DNA from 3 places in the Xanthobacter lutulentifluminis genome. Region 1 is predicted to be linked to each of the others. Evidence: predicted binding sites of a transcription regulator. Region 1 holds the regulator's gene; each other region holds the start of a gene.
What was found. Region 1 encodes PhoB, which activates phosphate uptake and scavenging genes when phosphate is short. Its sites were predicted from a motif close to TGTCATNNANCTGTCAT; they were not measured.

Region 1 (6,756 bases):
GCGCGGCGGCCCAATGGAATAGCTCATCCTTCTCCGGCTGCGCCCGGCTGGAGCGGCCGCACGGCCCACCTGCCGGTTGCCCTTGAGAATCCCCTCGCCGACGCCACGGCTGGCCGGGATCGCGAGCATGCTGGCCGCAAGCCAGACGCGCTCCTCCGACAAGAGGCCGGGCGGGCGCTGCCCCTCCGGCGTGGCCTGCGGCTCTGCGGCCGGATCAGCCCCGCGCGGCTGTGGCCTTGTCCCAGTTCCCTCCCCCACGCTGCTGCGGCCTTGTCCCGGCCCCTCCCTCGCGCGCGGCGCAGCGCTGGCGAGGGCGGCCTGCCGCGCACCCTCGCCGCCGGGCGCGGCTCATGCTAGCGTCCGGCCCGTGACCGATCCGCGCCATTCCCCCCTGTCCCGTCGCGCCTTTCTCGCCGGCAGCGCCGCGCTTGCCACGATGCCGCTTGCGGTGTCGCGGGCGCTCGGCCAGCAGAACGAGGTGGATGTCATCATCATCGGCGCCGGGGCGGCCGGAATCTCGGCGGCGCGCCGCATTGCCGAGGCCGGGCGCACCTATGCGCTGATCGAGGCCGCGAACCGCGTCGGCGGCCGCACCGTCACCGATACCGCCATCTTCGGCGTGCCTTTCGATCTGGGTTCGGCCCGGCTGAACCTGCCGGCGGCGCGCCCCATGTCGGCCTATGGCCGCGCCGAGGGGCTGGACATCACCGCGGCGCCGGAGGGCGGCCGGCTCTATGTCCACGGCCGCGAGGCGCGCGATGCCGACTACGAGGAGTTCGTCGCCACCGTGCGTCGCGCCGAGCGGGCCATCGTCGCCGCCGGCGATGCCGGGCGCGACATGCCGGCTTCCCGCGCCGTGCCGGACCTCGGCGCCTTCTCCGGCAGCGCCCGCTTCGTGGTGGGGCCGTTCGAACGGGCCAAGGAGCTGGACCAGATCTCAACCGTGGACGTCTCCCGCGCCGAGGAGCGCGAGGGCGAGGACGTCTGCCGGCAGGGCATCGGCACGCTGGTGGCCCAGCTCGCCCGCCCGCTCACCGTGCGGCTGGAGACCGCCGCCCGCAGCGTCGATCTCGGCGCGCGGCTGGTGGCGGTGCAGACCAGCAAGGGAACGCTGCTCGGCCGCACGGTCATCGTCGCCGTGCCCCCCTCGATCATCGCCTCCGGCAAGCTGCGCATCCAGCCGGCGCTGCAGCCGCGCTACCGCACGGCGGTGGAGAAGATCACGCTCGGCGCCTACGACCACATCGCCTTCCGTCTGCCACGCAACCCTGTGGGGCTCGGCAGCGACGATACGGTGTTCTTCAAGTCCGACAGCCCGCGCGGCTATGCCCTGCGCGCCCGCATCGGCGGCAGCGACCTCTACACGCTGGAGGTGGGCGGCGATGTGGCGACCGGTCTCGCCGACGGCGCGCCGGAGGCTGCGGCGGCCTTCCTGAAGAGCGCGCTGACGCAGGAATTCGGCGCCGATGTCGCCGCCAAGGTCGGCAAGGTGCACGCCACGCGCTGGACCAAGGAGCCGTGGGCGATGGGCGCCTTCTCCTGCGCCCTTCCCGGCTACGGCAACATGCGGCGCGCCTTCATCGAGACCGTTGCCGGGCGGCTCGTGTTCGCCGGCGAGCATGCGCACGAGACGCTCTGGGGCACCGTGGGCGGTGCCTGGCTCTCGGGCGACCGCGCCGCGCGGCAGGTGCTGGGCCTCATCGGCGTGCGCTCGGGCTAGGTGGGTTCGCGGGCCGGGCGAACGTGCAGGGCGTGGCAGGATGCTGCCGCCGTCCGCTAAGGCCGTCGGGCTGCGGCATCGATGCCACCCGCGCACCGGCCGCCGCTTCGACGATCGCCGGGCCTTCGATGCCGTCGGCGGACCGGAGGTCACGCGGACCACGACCGGTGCGCCCCCCGAGGGCGCCTCCAGCTGCGACCTCGGGCATCGGCGCGCCCCTCAGTGGGCGCGGGCGAACATCTCGTTGAACGAATAGCCGGCCCCGCGCACGGTGCGGATGGGGTCCGACTGGCGGCCGCGGTTGATGGCCTTGCGCAGGCGGCCGACGTGCACGTCCACCGTGCGCTCGTCGATATAGACGTCCTGGCCCCACACGCCGTCGAGCAGCTGCTCGCGGGAGAAGACGCGGCCGGGGCTCTGCATCAGGAATTCGAGCAGGCGGAACTCGGTGGGGCCGAGATGGACCTCGCGCCCGGCGCGATGCACCCGGTGGGTCTCGCGGTCGAGCTCGATGTCGCCGGCGCGCAGCAGGGTCGCCACATGCTCCGGCTTGGCGCGGCGTAGCAGGGCCCGCACCCGCGCGAGCAGCTCGGGGACGGAGAAGGGCTTCACCACGTAATCGTCCGCGCCGGTGGCGAGGCCGCGCACGCGCTCGGTCTCCTCGCCGCGGGCGGTGAGCATGATCACCGGCAGGCGCTCGGTCTCCGGCCGGGTGCGCAGCCGCCGGCACAGCTCGATGCCGGACAGGCCGGGCAGCATCCAGTCGAGGATGACGAGGTCCGGCACGGTCTCGCGCAGGCGCGTCTCCGCCTCGTCGCCGCGGGCGACGCTCTCCACGCCATAGCCCTCCGACTCCAGATTGTACCGGAGGAGGAGGGTCAGCGGCTCTTCATCTTCCACGATCAGAATACGCGCCGGCACTGTGCATCACCGTCTTCGTGCTGGACCCGCACCGGCGCTGCCGGTTCGGGAGCTTTGCCTGCCCCGCGCCGACGTTTCCGGCTCAGGAGTGCTGCATGCCCCCGCGCCGGCGTTGCCGGCTCAGGCCTGGGCGGAACGGCCCGGGAAGGCCAGGGTGGTCTCGCTGGAGGCGTCCGCCTTGGGGCGGCTCTCCGGCAGGTTCTGGCCGGTCACCATGTAGTAGACGATCTCCGCGATGTTGGTCGCGTGGTCGCCGATACGCTCGATGTTCTTGGCGCAGAACAGAAGGTGCGTGCACACCGAGATGTTGCGCGGGTCCTCCATCATATAGGTGAGGAGCTCGCGGAACAGGGAGGTGTACATGGTGTCGATGGCGCCGTCGCGGCCCCACACTTCCACCGCCTTGGCCTCGTTGCGGGCGGCGTAGGCGTCGAGCACCTCCTTGAGCTGCTCCAGCACCAGGTCGGAGATGTGCTCCACGCCCCGGACCAGCTTGGCGGGGTGGTACTCGCCCTCGATGGCGATGACGCGCTTGCCCACGTTCTTGGCGAGGTCGCCGATGCGCTCGAGGTCGTTGGCGATCCGGATGGAGGCCACGATCTCGCGCAGGTCGTTGGCGACCGGCTGGCGCTTGGCGATGACGAGGATGGCGCGATCCTCGATCTCGCGCTGCATCTGGTCGACGGTGGCGTCCACCAGCACGACCTTCTGGGCGAGGGCCACGTCGCGGCGGATCAGCGAGGTCACGCCATCAGCGACGAGGCGCTCGGCCTGCCCGCCCATCTCGACGACCTTGCGGCCGATTTCCTTCAGCTCCTGATCGAAGGAAGCTACGGTATGCTCCGGCATCTCAGTCATCCTTCTGCTCGTCAGCCGAAGCGGCCGGTGATGTAGTCGCGCGTCTTGATCTGGGTCGGGTTGGTGAAGATCACGTCCGACGGCGCCACCTCGATCAGCTCGCCGAGATAGAAGAACGCGGTGATGTCGGCGCAACGCGCCGCCTGCTGCATGTTGTGCGTCACGATGACGATGGTGAATTCCTGCTTCAGCTCGTCGATCAGATCCTCGATCTTCGAGGTGGAGATCGGGTCGAGCGCCGAGGTGGGCTCGTCGAGCAGGATCACTTCCGGGCGCACCGCGATGGTGCGGGCGATGCACAGGCGCTGCTGCTGGCCGCCCGACATGCCGAGCGCCGAGGTGTGCAGGCGGTCCTTGGTCTCGTCCCAGATGGCGGCCTTGCGCAGGCACCATTCCACGCGCTCGTCCATCTGCGCCTTGTTCAGCCGCTCGTGCAGCTTCACGCCGAAGGCGATGTTGTCATAGATCGACATGGGGAAGGGCGTGGGCTTCTGGAACACCATGCCGATGCGGGTGCGCACGATGGTGGGGTCGAGCTCCTTGCCGACGATGTTCACGCCGTCATACAGCACCGAGCCCTCGGCCCGCTGGCCGGGGTAGAGGTCGTACATGCGGTTGAACACGCGCAGCAGCGTGGACTTGCCGCAGCCCGACGGCCCGATCATCGCGGTGACGCGCTTCTCGGGGATCTCGAAGTTGATGTTCCGCAGCGCGTGGTTGCTGCCGTAGTAGAACTGCAGGTTGTCGACCTTGATCTTCACGGGCGCGGGCGGCGCATCGGGCTTCACGGCCACGGAAGAGGCGATGTTCAGGGTGGGATCGACGGCTGAAGTCATCTTGGCCTCGCTTCGGAGGTTGAATATCGAAGGGTTCGGTGGGGGCGCGGCCTAGTGGGTCCGCGCCAGGACCAGACGGGAGGCCACGTTGAGCACGAGGACACCCACCGTGATGAGCAGAGCGCCGCCCCAGGCGAGCGCGACCCAGTCATCGAACGGGCTGCCGGCGAACTGATAGATGGCCACCGGAAGGCTCGCCATGGGCCGCGACAGGTCGGTGGACCAGGCGTTGTTGCCGAGCGAGGTGAACAGCAGCGGCGCCGTCTCGCCGGCCGCGCGGGCGATGGCGAGCAGGATGCCGGTGACGATGCCGGCGCGGGCCGCCCGCCAGGTGATGAACATCACCACCTTCCACTGCGGCGCGCCGAGGGCGAAGGCCGCCTCGCGCAAGCCGACCGGAACCAGGTTCAGCATGTCCTCGGTGGTGCGCACCACCACCGGGATCACCAGGATCGCCAGCGCCAGCGAGCCGGCCCAGCCGGAGAAGCCGCCCAGCGGCACCACCAGCAGGGTGTAGATGAACAGGCCGACCAGGATGGACGGCGCCGAGAGCAGGATGTCGTTCACGAAGCGCGCGGCCGCGCCGATCTTCGTGCCCTTGCCGTTCTCGGCGAGGAAGGTGCCGGCGAAGATGCCGATGGGGCCGCCGATCAGCATGGCGATGCCCACCTGGATCAGCGAGCCGACGATGGCGTTGAGCAGGCCACCGCCCTGACCCGGCGGCTTGGTGACCTGGGTGAACACGTTCAGTCCCAGGGCCGGAAGCCCGCGGGCGAGCAGGGTCCACAGGATCCAGCCCAGGAGGAAGATGGCGAGCACGGCGAACCCGGTCGAGATGGCCTTGACCGTAGTGTCCTTGGCGCGGCGCGCGGCGAGGGAAGCCATGGGAATTTCTCCGTCGCTCAGTCGAGCTTCGAGCGCACGAGCGCGCGGGACAGGGCGAGCACGATGAAGGAGATGACGAACAGGATGAAGCCCAGCTGCAGCAGCGAGGTGAGCTTCAGCGAGCCGATCTGCGCCTCGGGGAACTCGTTGGCGATGGTGGAGGCGATGGTGGCGCCCGGCGCGAACAGCGAGGCGGACAGGCGCGTCGCGTTGCCGATCACGAAGGTGACGGCCATGGTCTCGCCCAGCGCGCGGCCGAGGCCCAGCATGATGGCGCCCACCATGGCGGTCTTGCCGTAGGGCACCGAGACGTTCTTGTAGACCTCGTAGGTGGTGGCGCCGACGCCGTAGGCGGATTCCTTCAGCATGGGCGGAACCGCTTCCAGCGTCTCCACGAACATGGCGGTGATGAAGGGCAGGATCATCACCGCGAGGATCAGGCCGGCTGTGAACATGCCGGAGCCCAGCGGCGGCCCGGCAAACAGCGCGCCGATCACCGGCACGGCGCCGAGGGTGTCGATCAGCGGCGGCTGCACGTAGGCGGCCATCAGCGGGACGATGACGAAGAAGCCCCACATGCCGTAGATGATGGAGGGCACGGCCGCGAGCAGTTGCACCGCCACGGAGATGGGCTGCTTCAGCGGCTGGGGCGCGATCTCGGTGAGGAAGAAGGCGATGCCGAACGACAGGGGCAGCGCCACCACCACCGCGATCACGGCGGAGAACAGCGTGCCGTAGATCATCACCAGCGCGCCGTAGTTCTCCGTCACCGGGTTCCACGCGGGCGACCAGATGAAGTCGAGGCCGAAGTGCTGGAGGGCCGGCAGGCCGCCCTGGAACAGCTCGATGATGATGAGGCCGAGCAGGATCAGCACGAAGATGCCGCTGGCCCACAGCAGGCCGACGAAGATCGGGTCCGAGACCGTGCCGGTCCCCTTGGCCTTCGTGATCGGCTGGACCGAGCCAGACCGGGTAGTGTCCATCGTCGCGTCCATCGGATGCCTATCCCCCGCGCCGCTCCCGGCGTCCTGATCTGAAACCGGGCCCGCAACCGGATCCGCGCCTGGCGCCGCGCGAGCCGGCGGCCGTTTCCTGGCCTTTCGCCTGCGGACCCTTGGCTGTGAACCCTTCGGCTGTGAACCCTTTGGCTGCGGACCATCCCCGCCGCGCCGGCCGCCCCTCCCCCGCGCCTGCGGGGATGGGGAGCGATCTTCCGGCACCGGCGGCCCGTCCGGCCGAATTACGCGCTCACTGCAAGAGAAGAGGTGCCGCCCCGAAGGGCGGCACCGCATTGTTCCCGATCAGAGGACCGGCTTGCCGTCCGGACCCTTGATCTCGGACTTGAAGGCGTCCTGCACCTTCTTCACCACCGCCTCGGGGAGCGGGATGTAGTGCAGGCCCTCGGCGATCTCCTGGCCCTCCTTCGAGTAGGCCCAGGTGAAGAACTCCATGGTGGCGCGGGAGGCGGCCACGTTGGTGGGGTTCTTCGGCAGCAGGATGTAGGTCGGGCTGACGATCGGCCAGGCCTCGGCGGCC
Region 2 (6,756 bases), 660 kb from region 1:
CATCCCCTTGCGCTCCATGCGCTTGAGGTTGGATTCCTGCTCGTCGTTCCACCAGTTGAAGGCGGCGTCGCAGGTGCCCTGCTGCACGGCGATCACCGCATTCTCATGCGAGCCGGCATAGACCACCTTGCCGAAGAATTCATCCGGCTTCAGGCCCATCTTGTTCAGGGCGAAGCGCGGCACGTTGTTGCCGGAGGTGGAATTGGGATCGACGAGGCACAGGTTCTTGCCCTTCAGGTCCTCGATGGACTTGTAGGGGCTGTCGGCCTTCACATAGAGCACCGAGTGATAGCCCTTGGTGCCGTCGGCATTCACCTCGATGGCGAAGGCCTCGATCTTGGCGCCGGTCATCAGCGCGCGGGCGAAGGAGGAGGGGCCGTAGGAGGCGATGTGGATGTTGCCGGCGCGCTGGCCCTCGATCACCGCCGCATAGTCGTTGGCGATGCGCAGGGTCACCTTGGTGCCGAGCTGCTTGGAGAGATAGTCCATCAGGGGGGTGAAGCGCTCGGTGACGCCGGAGGCGTTCTCGGCCGGGATGATGGCGAACACCAGCTCGGGATACTTGGCCTTCCACTCCTGCGCGGCGGCGGCGCCGGCAGAGACGGCGAGCGCGGCGGCGGCCGCGATCAGGGTACGACGGTTCAGCATTCTCGGCTCCTGTCGGAACGGGGGAGGGCGGTAGGGGCCCGCGCACGCGCGGACGGTTTCGGGCGAACGGGTTTGGGCGAACGGGTTTGGGCGAACGAAAGGCCCCGGCCGCGCGGCCGGGACGGGGCGCCGGCGCTCAGGCCAGCGCGGCGGCTTGCGGAAGCGCGGCGCCGGCGGGCGCGGGGGCGCGGGCGGGCAGGTCCATCACCTCCCCCGCCTCGAGGCCGTAGAGGTCCTGCGCCACCTGATCGGTGAGCGCGGCGGGAGCGCCGTCGAACACCACCCGGCCCTGCGCCATGCCCACGAGGCGGTCGCAATAGGTGCGGGCGAGATCGAGCGAGTGCAGGTTGCACAGCACGGTGATGCCGAAGTGCCGGTTGATGCGCAGGAGCGCATCCATGACGATGCGGGTGTTGCGCGGGTCGAGCGAGGCGATGGGCTCGTCGGCGAGGATGAGCGCCGGCTCCTGCGCCAGCGCGCGGGCGATGGCGACGCGCTGCTGCTGCCCGCCGGAGAGGCTGTCCGCGCGCTGGGCGGCGAGGGGGGCGATGTCGAACTGGTCGAGGGCGGAGAGGGCGATGGCCCGGTCCTCGGCGCTCCAGCTCTTGGTGAGGGCGCGCCAGGCGGGCACGGTGGCGAGCCGGCCCATGAGCACGTTGGTGAGCACGTCCAGCCGCCCCACCAGGTTGAACTGCTGGAAGATCATCGCCGCCTCGGCGCGCCATTGGCGCAGGGCGTGGCCCTTGAGGGCGGTCACGTCGCGGCCGTTGAACAGGATGCGCCCGGCGGAGGGCTCCTGCAGGCGGTTGATCATGCGCAGGAGCGTGGACTTGCCGGCGCCGGAACGGCCGATCACCCCGACGAAGCTACCTTCGCCGATGGAGAGATCCACGTTGGAGACGGCGGCCTTGTCGCCGAAGCGGCGGGTCAGGCCCTCGATCACGAGCATCAGGTCGCTCCGTTGCACGACGCAGACCCGATACAGGAGAAGCGCAACAGGCTTGTGACGTTTGCGCTACGCCGGCCGGCGGAGGGCATCGCCGCGGACGACGGCGGGCGCCCCGACGCTGCGGCCATGGGCTGCGGGCGGCGTCATCGCGGCGTCATTGTCGTGTCATGGCCGGGGCGGTCCCGGCGGCAGTGCGCATCGCACGAGGGGGCGCCCGCCATCGCGCGTCGGGAGAAGGGCGCCAGGGAAAAGGGAGACGCCGGAGAGCTTGCGCTCCCCGGCGTCACGGGATCGACCGACTCGCGTTTCTTGTTGTGTTGTGCGGCCCGGCAGGCGGGTGCCCGGCGTCTGGCGTCAGACCATGCCGAGCAGCACCGCGCCTATGAAGGCAAAGGCGGCGCAGGTCTCAAGCAGGCTGAGCAAATGGCCGAAGGTCACCGCTATCCTCGCCATGTCGATCTCGTGACAAAGCTTACCAATTTCTCAAAATGCTGAAAGAGGTAAGATGTGCTGCATTGCCGTTCCAGTCCTGTTGCGCCGCATGACTGGAAAGGCGGAATTCCTCCCGTTTCACGCACTTGGCATGCGGGTGCGTTGCACACGCCAATACCGTGAAATAATGTATTTCAGCCGGCGATCGCCTGTTCCAGCAGATTCGCCACCGCCAGAGCCTGCCGGTCGCGGCCGAAACGGCCCACCACCTGCACGCCCACCGGCATTCCGCCGGGTGCCGAGAGCCCTGCCACATTGAGGCTGGGACAGCCCATCAGGGTCCACAGGCGGTCGAACATGGCCGATCCGGTGGAGGCGAGGCCCGCCGGCGCCGGGCCGGGGGCGGAGAAGGTGACGAGCGCATCCACCTCGCTGAACAGGTCGCCCAGCCGGTGCCGCGCCCGCTTGGCGACGCGGCGCGCCTGGTCGTAGGCGTCGGGCGGGATGGCGCGGGCGGCGTCGAGATGGGTGGCGAGAAGCTGCGAGAGCAGGGCGCGGTCGTGGTCCAGCTCTTCCCCGAGCGCGAGGGCCGCCTCGAAATTCTGGATCACCGGCTGGATGGCGTCGGCCTCCTCCAGTTCCGCCGGCAGGTCGAGATCGAACACGCGGGCGCCGGCCGCCTCCAGCGCGCGGGCCGCGGCCTCAAGGGCGGCGTGGGACGCCGGCTCGGCCGCATCGGCGCGGGCGGTGCGCACCACGCCGACGCGCGGGGCCTGCGCCACCTGCGCGCCGATGTCGAGATCGCGCCCGGTGATGGCGGCGGCGGCGAAGGCGGCGTCCCGCACCCGGGCGGCGAACAGGCCCACGGTGTCGAGGTGCCAGGAAAAGGTCTTCATGCCCAGCGTCGGCAGGGTGCGGAAGGTGGGCTTGTAGCCGGTGATGCCGCAGAAGGCGGCCGGGCGGATGATGGAGCCGGCGGTCTGCGTGCCGAGCGCTACCGGCAGCATCCCCGCCGCCACCGCCGCCGCCGAGCCGGCGGATGACCCGCCGGGAGTGTGGGTCGGCCGGCGCGGGTTGCGGGTCACGGACGGCTCGAGGAAGGCGAACTCCGTGGTCACGGTCTTGCCGACGATGATGCCGCCGGCCCGCCGCGTCATGGCCACCACCGGCGCGTCGATGCGCGGGCGGTGACCTGCGTAGATGGGGCTGCCGTAGGTGGTGGGAAGGTCGCGGGTGTCGAGGATGTCCTTCACCCCCACCGGCAGGCCGGCGAGCGGTCGCTCGGCCAGCCCCGGAGCCGCGCCCGCCGCGCGCGCGGCGTCGAGATCGAGGGCGCTGAAGGCCCGGATCTCCTCCTCCCGCGCCGCGATCGCCTCCGCCACCTGCTCCAGCACCGCCGTGGGGGTGGTGCGTCCGGCGCGGATGTCGGCGGCGAGGTCGCGGGCGTGAAGCAGGGACATGGGCGGCGGGCTTTCCGGGGATCGGGGGCAGGACGGCAGGAAGGGGCCGGCGGGAAGATGTGCCGCAGGGCGCAGGGTAACCGGATGCCCGGTTGCCCGATCGCCCGGCACCTTGGCCGCCCGCCGGGCGTGATGCAATGGCCGGCGGGGGGTGGTCGTGCCCGGCCGCGCGGCTGGCGGCTACTGCGCCGGCAGGATGCGGCGGCCGGTGCGCGCCGCCTCGTCATAGACGCGGGTATCCCCCGGCTTCAGGGAATAGCAGGTGTCGGCGATCACCGGCCGGCCGGCGGCGAGCAGATCGGTGACGGTGGCGAAACGGTAGCCCTTCGCCTTCAACGCCGGGATGAGCAGGCGCAGCGCCTCGGCGGTATGCTTGCCGCGGCCGTTGGCGTGCATCAGCACGATGGAGCCGGGGCGGATGGCGCGCAGCATGTCGTCCGCCATGCCCTTGGCGCCGATGAAGGCGGGGTCGCCGGAATCCACATCCCACTGGATGGCGAGGTGGCCGCTGTCGTTCACATAGGCGAGGGATTCAGCGCTGCACGAGCCGTAGGGGAAGCGGAACAGGGCGCTGCCCGCCGGCTGCGGGATCATGCAGCCCTTCGCCACCACATCCTTCTGGCGCAGGGAAATGGCGATGTCGGCATCGTCCACCTGCCGGCGCATGGCCTCGCCGGTGCGCACGGTGAGGTTGGCATGGGACCAGGTGTGGTTGCCCATCTCGAACAGGCGGTCCGCCACCAACTGGTTGCCACGCTCGGCATGGCTCATCAGCCACTTGCCGCCGCCGAAGAAGGTGGCCGGCACGCCCTCCGCGCGCAGATAGTCCACCAGCGCGCCGTCGTAGCCGGAGATTTCGCTGGAGGCCTCGCACAGGTCGAAGGTGAGGGCGACCATCTTCACCCCGGCCGGCAGCTCCACCCGGCGGATCGAGCCGCGCTGCTGCGCCGGCACCGGGGCGCGGGTCGCCGTCGCCATCTCCGGCAGCTCGACGGGCGCTCCGGCGCGCGGCCGCACGATCTCCTCCCCCGGCCGGGCGGCGAGGGCGGACGGCGGATAGCAGGCGGGACCATCCGCCCCGGCGGCGCGCGCGGGCAGGGCCCACAGCAGGGGCAGGAGGGCGAGGGCGGCGAGGCGCGGGCGCGAAAGAGCGGACAAGGCGAAACTCGGGTGGTCTGGGGCAGCTGGACGCTCCGCATAAGCCCGGTCGGCGCCCTTGACCAGATGCGGCGGGTCACATGCTGTTGCGCGCGGAAACATCAGCGTGGCCACAGGCTGTCATCAGCAGATTCCATTTGAGAAGCCGCCGCCGCCGGAGTAACCGGCCGGACGTCCCCCGCGCGGGGACGAGCCGAGGACCCGCCCCGAGGACCCGCCCCATGAACCTCCTCTCCATCCAGTCGCACGTCGCCTACGGCCATGTGGGCAATGCCTCGGCCGTGTTTCCGCTGCAGCGGCTGGGGGTGGAGGTGTGGCCGATCCACACCGTCCAGTTCTCCAACCACACCGGCTACGGCGCCTGGCACGGGCAGGTGTTCGAGGCGGCGGTGATCGGCGACCTCGTGGCCGGCATCGCCGAGCGCGGCGCGCTGCCCCGGTGCGACGGCGTGCTCTCCGGCTACATGGGCTCGGCCGACATCGGCGGCGCCATCCTCGATGCGGTGGAGCGGGTGCGCGCGGCCAATCCCAAGGCGGCCTATTGCTGCGATCCGGTGATCGGCGACGTGGGGCGCGGCATCTTCGTGCGGCAAGGCATTCCCGAGTTCATGCGCGAGAGGGCGGTGCCGGCGGCCGACGTCATCACCCCCAACCAGTTCGAGCTGGAGCTGCTCTCCGGGCGGCGCTGCGTGTCGCTGGACGATGCGGTGGCGGCGTGCGCGGTGCTGCATGCGGCCGGCCCCCGGGTGATTCTCGTCACCAGCCTGCACACCGCCGAGACGCCCCCCGACAGCCTGGACCTGCTGGCGTCCGGTCCCGACGGGCGCTTCCTCGTGCGCACGCCGCGTCTTGCGGTCTCGCCCAACGGGGCGGGGGACGCCATCGCCGCGCTGTTCTTCCTGCACGTGCTGCGCACCGGCTCCACGGCGGAGGCGATTTCGCGCGCCGCATCCTCCATTTACGGGGTGCTGGAGCGGACAGAAAAGGCACAGTCGCGGGAATTGCTGCTGGTGGAGGCGCAGGAGGAGTTCGTGGCGCCGTCCCGGCTCTTTTCGCCCCTCCCGATCTAGGCAAGACTGAGCCTGAACCGGTCCGTGCGCGGGGGCGCGGGGCTGACCTTGAGCGTCGAGACCATTCATCCATGCCGCGCCGCTATGTGATCCTGGACGTTTTCACCTCCCGTCCCTTCGGGGGCAATCCGCTCGCGGTGGTGCTCGATGCCGCCGGCCTCGATGACGCGGCCATGCAGCAGATCACCCGCGAGTTCAACCTGTCCGAGACGGTGTTCGTGCTGCCGCCGCGCAATCCGGCGAACCGCGCGCGCATCCGCATCTTCTCGGTGGCGCACGAGATGCCGTTCGCCGGCCATCCCACGGTGGGTACGGCGGTGCTGCTGGCGCGCGAGGACAAGACGGCCAAGGGCACCCTCCGCCTCGAGGAGAACATCGGCACCATCACCTGCGAGGTCACCCTCGCGGGCGAGGACGGACGGCGCGGCGCGGCCGTCTTCACCGCTCCGCGCAAGGGCGAGATCGAGGCCGCCGACATCCCGCGCGAGGCCTGCGCCGAGGCGCTGAACCTCGATCCGTCCGACATCGGCTTCGATGCCCATCGCCCGGTGGTGGCGAGCGCGGGCGTGCCGTTCCTGTTCGTGCCGCTCGCCGACCTGACCGCGCTTGCCCGCGCCCGCCGCGACGAGGCCGCCTTCCTCGCCACCCTCGGCGCCTATGGCGAGGCGCTCTACCTCTACACGCTGGACGAGGAAGGCGATGCCGACTTCCGGGCCCGCATGTTCTCCCCCGGCCTCGGCATCGTCGAGGACCCGGCCACCGGCGCCGCCGCCGCCGCCTTCCCCTGGGTGCTGCTGGACGCGGAGAACCGGGTGGACGGCCACCACAAGGTGCGCATCGACCAGGGTTTCGAGATGGGCCGCCCCAGCCGCGTGGATCTCGGCTTCACGGTGAAGGGCGGCGCGGTGCAGGGCGCCACCATCGGCGGCTCCGCCGTGGTGGTGGCCGAGGGGGTGCTGCACATCTGAGGGTCGTCAATACCTGCCATTGACAGAACTCAGGCGTGAGATCGTGCGAATGTGCGATCGCGGTCTTGGCG
Region 3 (6,756 bases), 650 kb from region 1:
ACCCAGCTGCCGCTCTACATCCACGCGCTGGGCGAGACGCTCGCCATCGCCTTCCTCGGCACGCTGGGCGGGGCGCTCATCGCCTTCCCGTTCGGTTTCCTCGCGGCGCGCAACGTCATCCCCAACATCTTCGCCCATTTCGCCGTGCGCCGGCTGCTCGACACGGTGCGCGGCGTGGACCGGCTGATCTGGGCGCTGATCTATGTGACGGTGGTGGGCCTCGGCCCGTTCGCGGGCATCCTCGCCATCGCCACGGCGAGCGTGGGCGAGCTCGGCAAGCTGTTCTCCGAGGCGGTGGAGGCGCTGGACCGCAAGCCCGTGGAGGGCGTCGTCTCCACCGGGGGCTCGGGGGCCGAGGCGGTGCGCTTCGGCATGCTGCCGCAGGTGCTGCCGGTGCTGGCGAGCCAGCTGCTCTATTACTTCGAATCCAACGCCCGCCAGTCCACCATCGTCGGCATCGTCGGCGCGGGCGGGCTGGGGCTGCACCTCGCCGAGCAGATCCGCGTGCTGGAATGGCAGAAGGTGTCGTTCCTCATCCTGATGATGCTGGTGATGGTTGCGGTCATCGACTTCATCTCGTCGCGCCTGCGCTTCTCCATCATCGGCCGCGCGCGCCTGGAGCCGTGACGCGACGACGCAGAAGGTAAGCCGTGAGGCGACCACGTACGCGTGAGCCGTGAGGCGACCACGTACGCGTGAGCCGTGAGGCGACCGCGTACGACGTGAGCCGTGAGGCGACCGCGCTGAAGTGAGCCGTGAGGCGACGACGCGCGGGTGCGCCATGAGTCGGCCACGGGCATCGCGCCGCGAGGCGACCTCGCGCTCCATGCCGCGAGCGGGGCGCCTCAGTAGAGGATTTCCCGATAGCGCGCCACCATGGCCTCCTGGCTCTCCGGCGCCGCGGTGGCGAACGGGGAAGCGGGGCCGGCGCCGGGCTCCTTGCCGGCGATCTGGTCGCGCAGCATCTCCCCCATGGTGGGCAGGGCGCCGCGCTCCACCTGCGCCTCCACATCCCACAGGCGCGAGCGCATGAAGGCCTTGGCGCAGTGCAGATAGGCCTCGCGCACCTCCACCCGCAGCACCGTGCGCGGCGCCTTGCCGCCGACGACGAAGCGCCCGGTGAGCTCCGCATCGTCGCGGATCTCGGCGCGCCCGTTCACGCGCAGGGTCTCGTCCACGCCGGGAATGAGGAAGAGCAGGCCCACCTGTCCGGTCGCGAGGATGTTGCCGAGCGAATCCAGCCGGTTGTTGCCGGGGCGGTCGGGGATCAGCAGCTCGTGCGCGCTCGCCGTCACGAAGCCCGGCAGGTCGCCGCGCGGGGAGACATCGGCACGGCCCTGCGCATCGGCTGTGGCGATGAGCACGAACGGGCTCAGGGCGATGAAGCCGAGGCAGTGCGGGTCCAGCCGGTCCAGCTCCTTGGCCACGCTGCGGCCGGAGGGCGTGCCATAGATGCGGCGCAGGGCATCGTGATCGGCGACAACGGCCATGGGCAGACCTCCAGTGGGATGGGTGAACGTGGGACGGAAGATCACGCCCGCGCAAGCTCCTGGCGCGGGCGCGAGGGAAGCGGCGAACGCGCCACGTACGGACTAGGCCGGTCCGGACGCTACGGCTTGAACACCAGCTGCACGCGATCGGCGGCGAAGGAGGAGCGGCCCCATTGCAGCGGGGTGCCGCCCGGCTCCACGTCGAGGCGCTCCAGCACCATCACGGCGCGGCCGGGGGCGAGGGAGAGCAGCTCCATTTCCCGGGCGTTGGCCGGGCGGGCGGTGATGCGCGTCTCGCGGCGGCGGTAGTCGTCGACGCCGAGCATCGCCAGCGCCCGGGTGAGCGAGCCGGTGGCGGCATAGATCAGGTCGAGGTCGCGGAAGCGGGCGGCGGGAAACCAGGCGGTGCCGAGCGAAATCGGCACGCCATCCGCCTCATGCGCGCTCTCGATGCGCAGCACCGGCGTGCCCTGGGGCAGATTGAGCTCGCGCGCCACCTCGGCGCCGGCCTCCTCCACCGAGGAGCCGAGGAAGCGGCCGAACGGCTCGCGCCCGCCGGCCGAGACGATTTCCGAGAAGCGCGTCCGCGGGCCGATGGGGTAGCGCAGCGGCGGCTCCTTCACGAAGGTGCCACGCCCCGCCGTCGCCTCGATCAGCCCCTGCTCGGCGAGATGGCCGAGCGCCCGCCGCAGGGTGTGGCGGTTGACGCCGAACGCCTCCGCGAGCTCGGCCTCCACCGGCAGGCGGGCGCCGGGCTTCAGCGCGCCGGAGAGGATCTGCTCCTCCAGCCGCCCCGCGATCTGTCGCCACAGGGTGACGCCGGTGCCGCGGGCCACGGCCTCGCCGGGGCCGCCGTCTGGCGCGGCCTGTTGCGCGGCCTGTTGGGCGCCGTCTTCGCCGGCGTGCTGCGCGGCGGGGTCCGTCCCCTCCTGCGTCATCGGCGTGTGACGCTCGGCTGCCACTCTGCGCGGCGTTCCCGCCATTGCTGCCTCCCGCTGACGGTCCAGCCGTCTTGCATAATTGTATAGACTATTATACAAATCAAGTCCAGCAGGGCCTCCCGCCCTGATTGCCGACGCCTGCCATCCGTAGCGGGTGCAAGATTTGCGAGGCGCGCATGGTGCCCGACGCCCCTGTTTCACAGCCGAGCGACGTGCCGGCCGCCGCCGATTCCGAGCGGCAGGCCATGATGGCGCTCTTTGCCCGCGCCACCCGCAAGGAGCTGGAGGGCGCGGTGGAGCGGTTCCAGCCGCTGCCCCGGCTCAGGCGCCTGCGCCCGGCCGAGGTGGGGCTGGTGATGGTGGAGGGCCGCACCGGCGGCGACGGCGCGCCGTTCAATCTCGGCGAGACCACGGTGACCCGCGCCGCCGTGCAGGTGGAAGGCGGCGCCACCGGCATCGCCTATCTGCTCGGTCGCGACCCCGGCAAGGCGGAGGCCGCTGCCACCCTCGACGCCCTGTGGCAGGACCCGGCCCTCAAGCTCGCGGTGCGCGACGCCCTCGGCCCGGTGCGCCGCCGCCTCGCCGCCGAGGCGGCCGCAACGGCAGCCGAGACCGATGCCACGCGGGTCAACTTCTTCACCATGACGCGGGGAGAGGACTGATGGCCGCTCCGCATGGCCTGCCCGTTCTGGATGCCAGCGCGCCCGCGCCGCGCGTCGGCGCATTCCCCCCGCGGGAGAGCGCGCAGGCGCTGGCCGCCGGCTTCGCCGATCCGGTCCATGACGCCCAGCGCACCTTCAGCGCGGTGATGCGTGCCATGGCCGAGCCGGGACGCCCGGTCCCGCTCGCCACCGATCTCGCCCCGCCGGCGCCGCTGTCGCCGGAAATGGCGGCGGTGGCGCTGAGCCTGCTCGATTACGAGACCCCCGTGTTCCTCGACGCGCCGCTGGCCGCAGTGCCGGGCGTGGCGCGCTTCCTCGCGTTCCACACCGGCGCGCCGGTGGTGGAAGACCCGGGCGCGGCGCGCTTCGCCCTCATCGGCGATGCCGCCGCCCTGCCCGACTTCGCCCGCTTCGCGCAGGGCGAGCCGGACTATCCCGACCGCTCGGCGACACTGGTGGTCGCGGTGGAGACCCTCGCGGAAGCCGCCGGCGCCCTGGTGCTGGAAGGCCCCGGCATCCGTGGCCGCCGCGCGGTTTCGGCGGCGCCCCTGCCGACCGATCTGCCGGTGCGACTGCTCGCCAACCGGGCGCTGTTCCCGCTCGGCGTCGATCTTCTTCTGGTCGCGCCCGGCGCGGTGGCGGGCCTGCCGCGCAGCATCACCCCGATCCTGGAGGGCTGAGCCATGTATGTGGCGGTGAAAGGCGGCGAAGCGGCCATCCGCAACGCCCATGCTCTGCTGGCCCGGCGCCGGCGGGGCGACGAGGGCGTGCCGGAGATCGGCCTCGACCAGATTTCCGGCCAGCTCTCCCTCGCCGTGGACCGGGTGATGGCCGAGGGCTCGCTCTACGACCGCACGCTGGCGGCGCTCGCCATCAAGCAGGCGCGGGGCGATCTCATCGAGGCGATCTTCCTCGCCCGCGCCTTCCGCACCACCCTGCCCCGCTTCGGGGCCTCGCTGCCCATCGACACGGCGAGCATGCGGGTGGCGCGGCGCATCTCCGCAACCTTCAAGGACCTGCCGGGCGGGCAGGTGCTGGGCCCCACCTTCGACTACACCCACCGCCTGCTGGACGAGCGCCTCGCGACCGATGCCGGCGCTCCGGCCGGGCAGCCCTCGCCGGCGGCCCCGCACCCGGAAGGGCAGACGCCGGCTCCGGCGCTGCATCGGGGGGCCGCAGATCCCCTCGCCGCTGCGGGTTGGGGTGAGGCGGAGGAGCCCGGGCGCGCTGGCGCCGGTGTCGCGGCTGGATCGCCTCCGCCGCCCCCGGCCCCTCTCCCGCAGCGGGAGAGGGGAGAGGCGCTTGCCGTTGCCGCGCCCCTGCCCTCCACCGTTCCCCCCGCCCCGTCCATGCCCCGTGTCACCGATTTCCTCGGCGACGAGGGCCTCATCGAGCGGTCGCCGGTGGATGACGGCGCCGCCCCGCGCGATCTCACCCGCGAGCCCCTCGCCTTCCCGGCCGACCGGGCGCTGCGGCTGCAGGCGCTGGCGCGGGGCGACGAGGGCTTCCTGCTCTCGCTCGGCTATTCCACCCAGCGCGGCTATGCCCGCACCCATCCGTTCGTGGGCGAGATCCGCTTCGGCACGGTGGAGGTGCGCCTGCACGTGGAGGAGCTGGGCTTTGCCGTGCCCCTCGGCGACATCGAGGTCACCGAGTGCCAGAGCGTGAACCAGTTCAAGGGCTCGGCCACCCAGCCGCCGCAGTTCACGCGCGGCTACGGGCTGGTGTTCGGCCAGTGCGAGCGCAAGGCCATGTCCATGGCGCTGGTGGACCGGGCGCTGCGCTGGCAGGAGCTGGGGGAGGAGCAGACCGCCCCGGCGCAGGACGAGGAATTCGTCCTCTCCCATTGCGACAACGTGCAGGCCACCGGCTTCGTGGAGCACCTGAAGCTGCCGCACTACGTGGATTTCCAGGCCGAGCTGGAGCTGGTGCGCCGCATGCGCGCCGAGGCGGGAGCCACGCCGCCGGAAGCGGCCGGCGGCGATCTGAGGGAGGCCGCCGAATGAGCGCCGCATCCAAAAATGGCGCTTCCATGCCCGCCATCACCTACAACTTCGCCTATCTCGACGAGCAGACGAAGCGGATGATCCGCCGGGCGATCCTCAAAGCCATCGCCATCCCCGGCTATCAGGTGCCGTTCGCCTCGCGCGAGATGCCCATGCCCTATGGCTGGGGCACCGGCGGCGTGCAGGTGACGGCCGCCATCCTCGGCGCCGACGACGTGCTGAAGGTGATCGACCAGGGCTCGGACGACACCACCAACGCGGTGGCCATCCGCACCTTCTTCGAGACCACCGCCGGCGTGGCCACCACCACCCGCACCCAGGACGCCACCATCATCCAGACCCGTCACCGCATCCCGGAAGCGCCGCTCGCCGCGGGGCAGGTGATCGTGTTCCAGGTGCCGATCCCCGAGCCGCTGCGCTTCCTCGAGCCGCGCGAGACCGAGACGCGCCGCCTGCATGCGCTGGCCGACTACGGGCTGATGCAGGTGAAGCTCTACGAGGACATCGCCCGCCACGGCCATATCGCCACCACCTACGCCTATCCGGTGAAGGTGGCGGGCCGCTACGTGATGGACCCCTCCCCCATCCCCAAGTTCGACAACCCGAAGATGGACGACAGCCCGGCGCTGCAGCTGTTCGGCGCGGGCCGGGAGAAGCGCATCTATGCCATCCCGCCCTACACCCGCGTCGCCTCGCTGGATTTCGAGGACCATCCGTTCCGCGTGCAGGCCTTCGATGCGCCCTGCGCCCTGTGCGGGGCGGCGGGCGTCTATCTCGACGAGGTGATCCTCGACGATCGCGGCAAGCGCATGTTCGTGTGCTCGGACACCGACCATTGCGCCACCCGGCAGGACGAGGGCCATCGCGGCGAGATGGCCGGCTTTCCGGCGGAGGCGGCACAATGAGCGCGCTCGTCATCCGTCCGGCGACCGAGGCGGACCTGCCCGGCGTCCTCGCCTTGCACGCCCAGCCGGATCTCGACGCCGGCGCGGTGCTTGAGCCGGAGGCGGCGCGCGACCTGTTCCGCCGCTTCGCGCTCTATCCGGACTATGTGCTCTACGTGGCCGAGGACGAGGGCGGCATCGTCGGCACCCATGCGCTGCTGGTGATGGACAATTTCGGCCATCTCGGCGCCCGCTCGGCGGTGGTGGAGGGCGTGGCCGTCTCCCCGGACCGCCAGAGCGCCGGCATCGGCGCGGCCATGATGCGCCACGCCATGGCGGTGGCGGCGGAAAAGGGCTGCTACAAGCTCGCCCTCTCCTCCGGCTCGCGGCGCACCCGCGCCCATGCCTTCTACGAGGGGCTGGGCTTCGCCCGCCACGGCGTGAGCTTCCACGTGGACCTTGCCCCTCCGATTTCGGACCCGCCCGTGCCGGGCCCCCTCCAGCCGGCGGAGGCCGGGCAATGAGCGACGACGCGCCCCTTCTCATCGCCGAGGGCCTCGGCAAGGATTACGGCGGCCGCATCGGCTGCCGCGACGTGGACCTCTCCCTCCATGAGGGCGAGGTGCTGGCCATCGTCGGGGAATCCGGCTCCGGCAAGTCCACGCTGCTCGGCCTGCTCTCCACCGAGCTTGCCGCCAGCGCCGGCCGCGTCTCCTACCGCATGCGCGACGGCAGCCTGCGCGACCTTGCCACCCTCTCGGAGGCCGAACGCC

Region 2: a site for PhoB is predicted at 1,739-1,755, ahead of phnC (phosphonate ABC transporter ATP-binding protein). Genes of this name have one in related genera too.
Region 3: a site for PhoB is predicted at 2,423-2,439, ahead of phnF (phosphonate metabolism transcriptional regulator PhnF). Genes of this name have one in related genera too.

The regions. Positions count from the first base shown of each region.
Region 1 covers NZ_CM195525.1:1,610,352-1,617,107, forward strand. Annotated here, with positions in the region: gene V5F49_RS07265 (flavin monoamine oxidase family protein) at 368-1,720, shown strand; gene phoB (phosphate regulon transcriptional regulator PhoB) at 1,940-2,641, opposite strand; gene phoU (phosphate signaling complex protein PhoU) at 2,762-3,490, opposite strand; gene pstB (phosphate ABC transporter ATP-binding protein PstB) at 3,511-4,335, opposite strand; gene pstA (phosphate ABC transporter permease PstA) at 4,387-5,220, opposite strand; gene pstC (phosphate ABC transporter permease subunit PstC) at 5,238-6,215, opposite strand; gene pstS (phosphate ABC transporter substrate-binding protein PstS) at 6,522-6,756, opposite strand, start outside.
Region 2 covers NZ_CM195525.1:947,857-954,612, reverse strand. Annotated here, with positions in the region: gene phnD (phosphonate ABC transporter substrate-binding protein) at 1-648, opposite strand, end outside; gene phnC (phosphonate ABC transporter ATP-binding protein) at 785-1,597, opposite strand; gene V5F49_RS04295 (amidase) at 2,224-3,483, opposite strand; gene V5F49_RS04290 (polysaccharide deacetylase family protein) at 3,670-4,647, opposite strand; gene pdxY (pyridoxal kinase PdxY) at 4,869-5,717, shown strand; gene V5F49_RS04280 (PhzF family protein) at 5,789-6,685, shown strand.
Region 3 covers NZ_CM195525.1:956,108-962,863, forward strand. Annotated here, with positions in the region: gene phnE (phosphonate ABC transporter, permease protein PhnE) at 1-627, shown strand, start outside; gene V5F49_RS04320 (pyridoxamine 5'-phosphate oxidase family protein) at 846-1,490, opposite strand; gene phnF (phosphonate metabolism transcriptional regulator PhnF) at 1,610-2,326, opposite strand; gene phnG (phosphonate C-P lyase system protein PhnG) at 2,608-3,093, shown strand; gene phnH (phosphonate C-P lyase system protein PhnH) at 3,240-3,773, shown strand; gene V5F49_RS04340 (carbon-phosphorus lyase complex subunit) at 3,777-5,099, shown strand; gene V5F49_RS04345 (alpha-D-ribose 1-methylphosphonate 5-phosphate C-P-lyase PhnJ) at 5,096-6,004, shown strand; gene V5F49_RS04350 (GNAT family N-acetyltransferase) at 6,001-6,507, shown strand; gene phnK (phosphonate C-P lyase system protein PhnK) at 6,504-6,756, shown strand, end outside.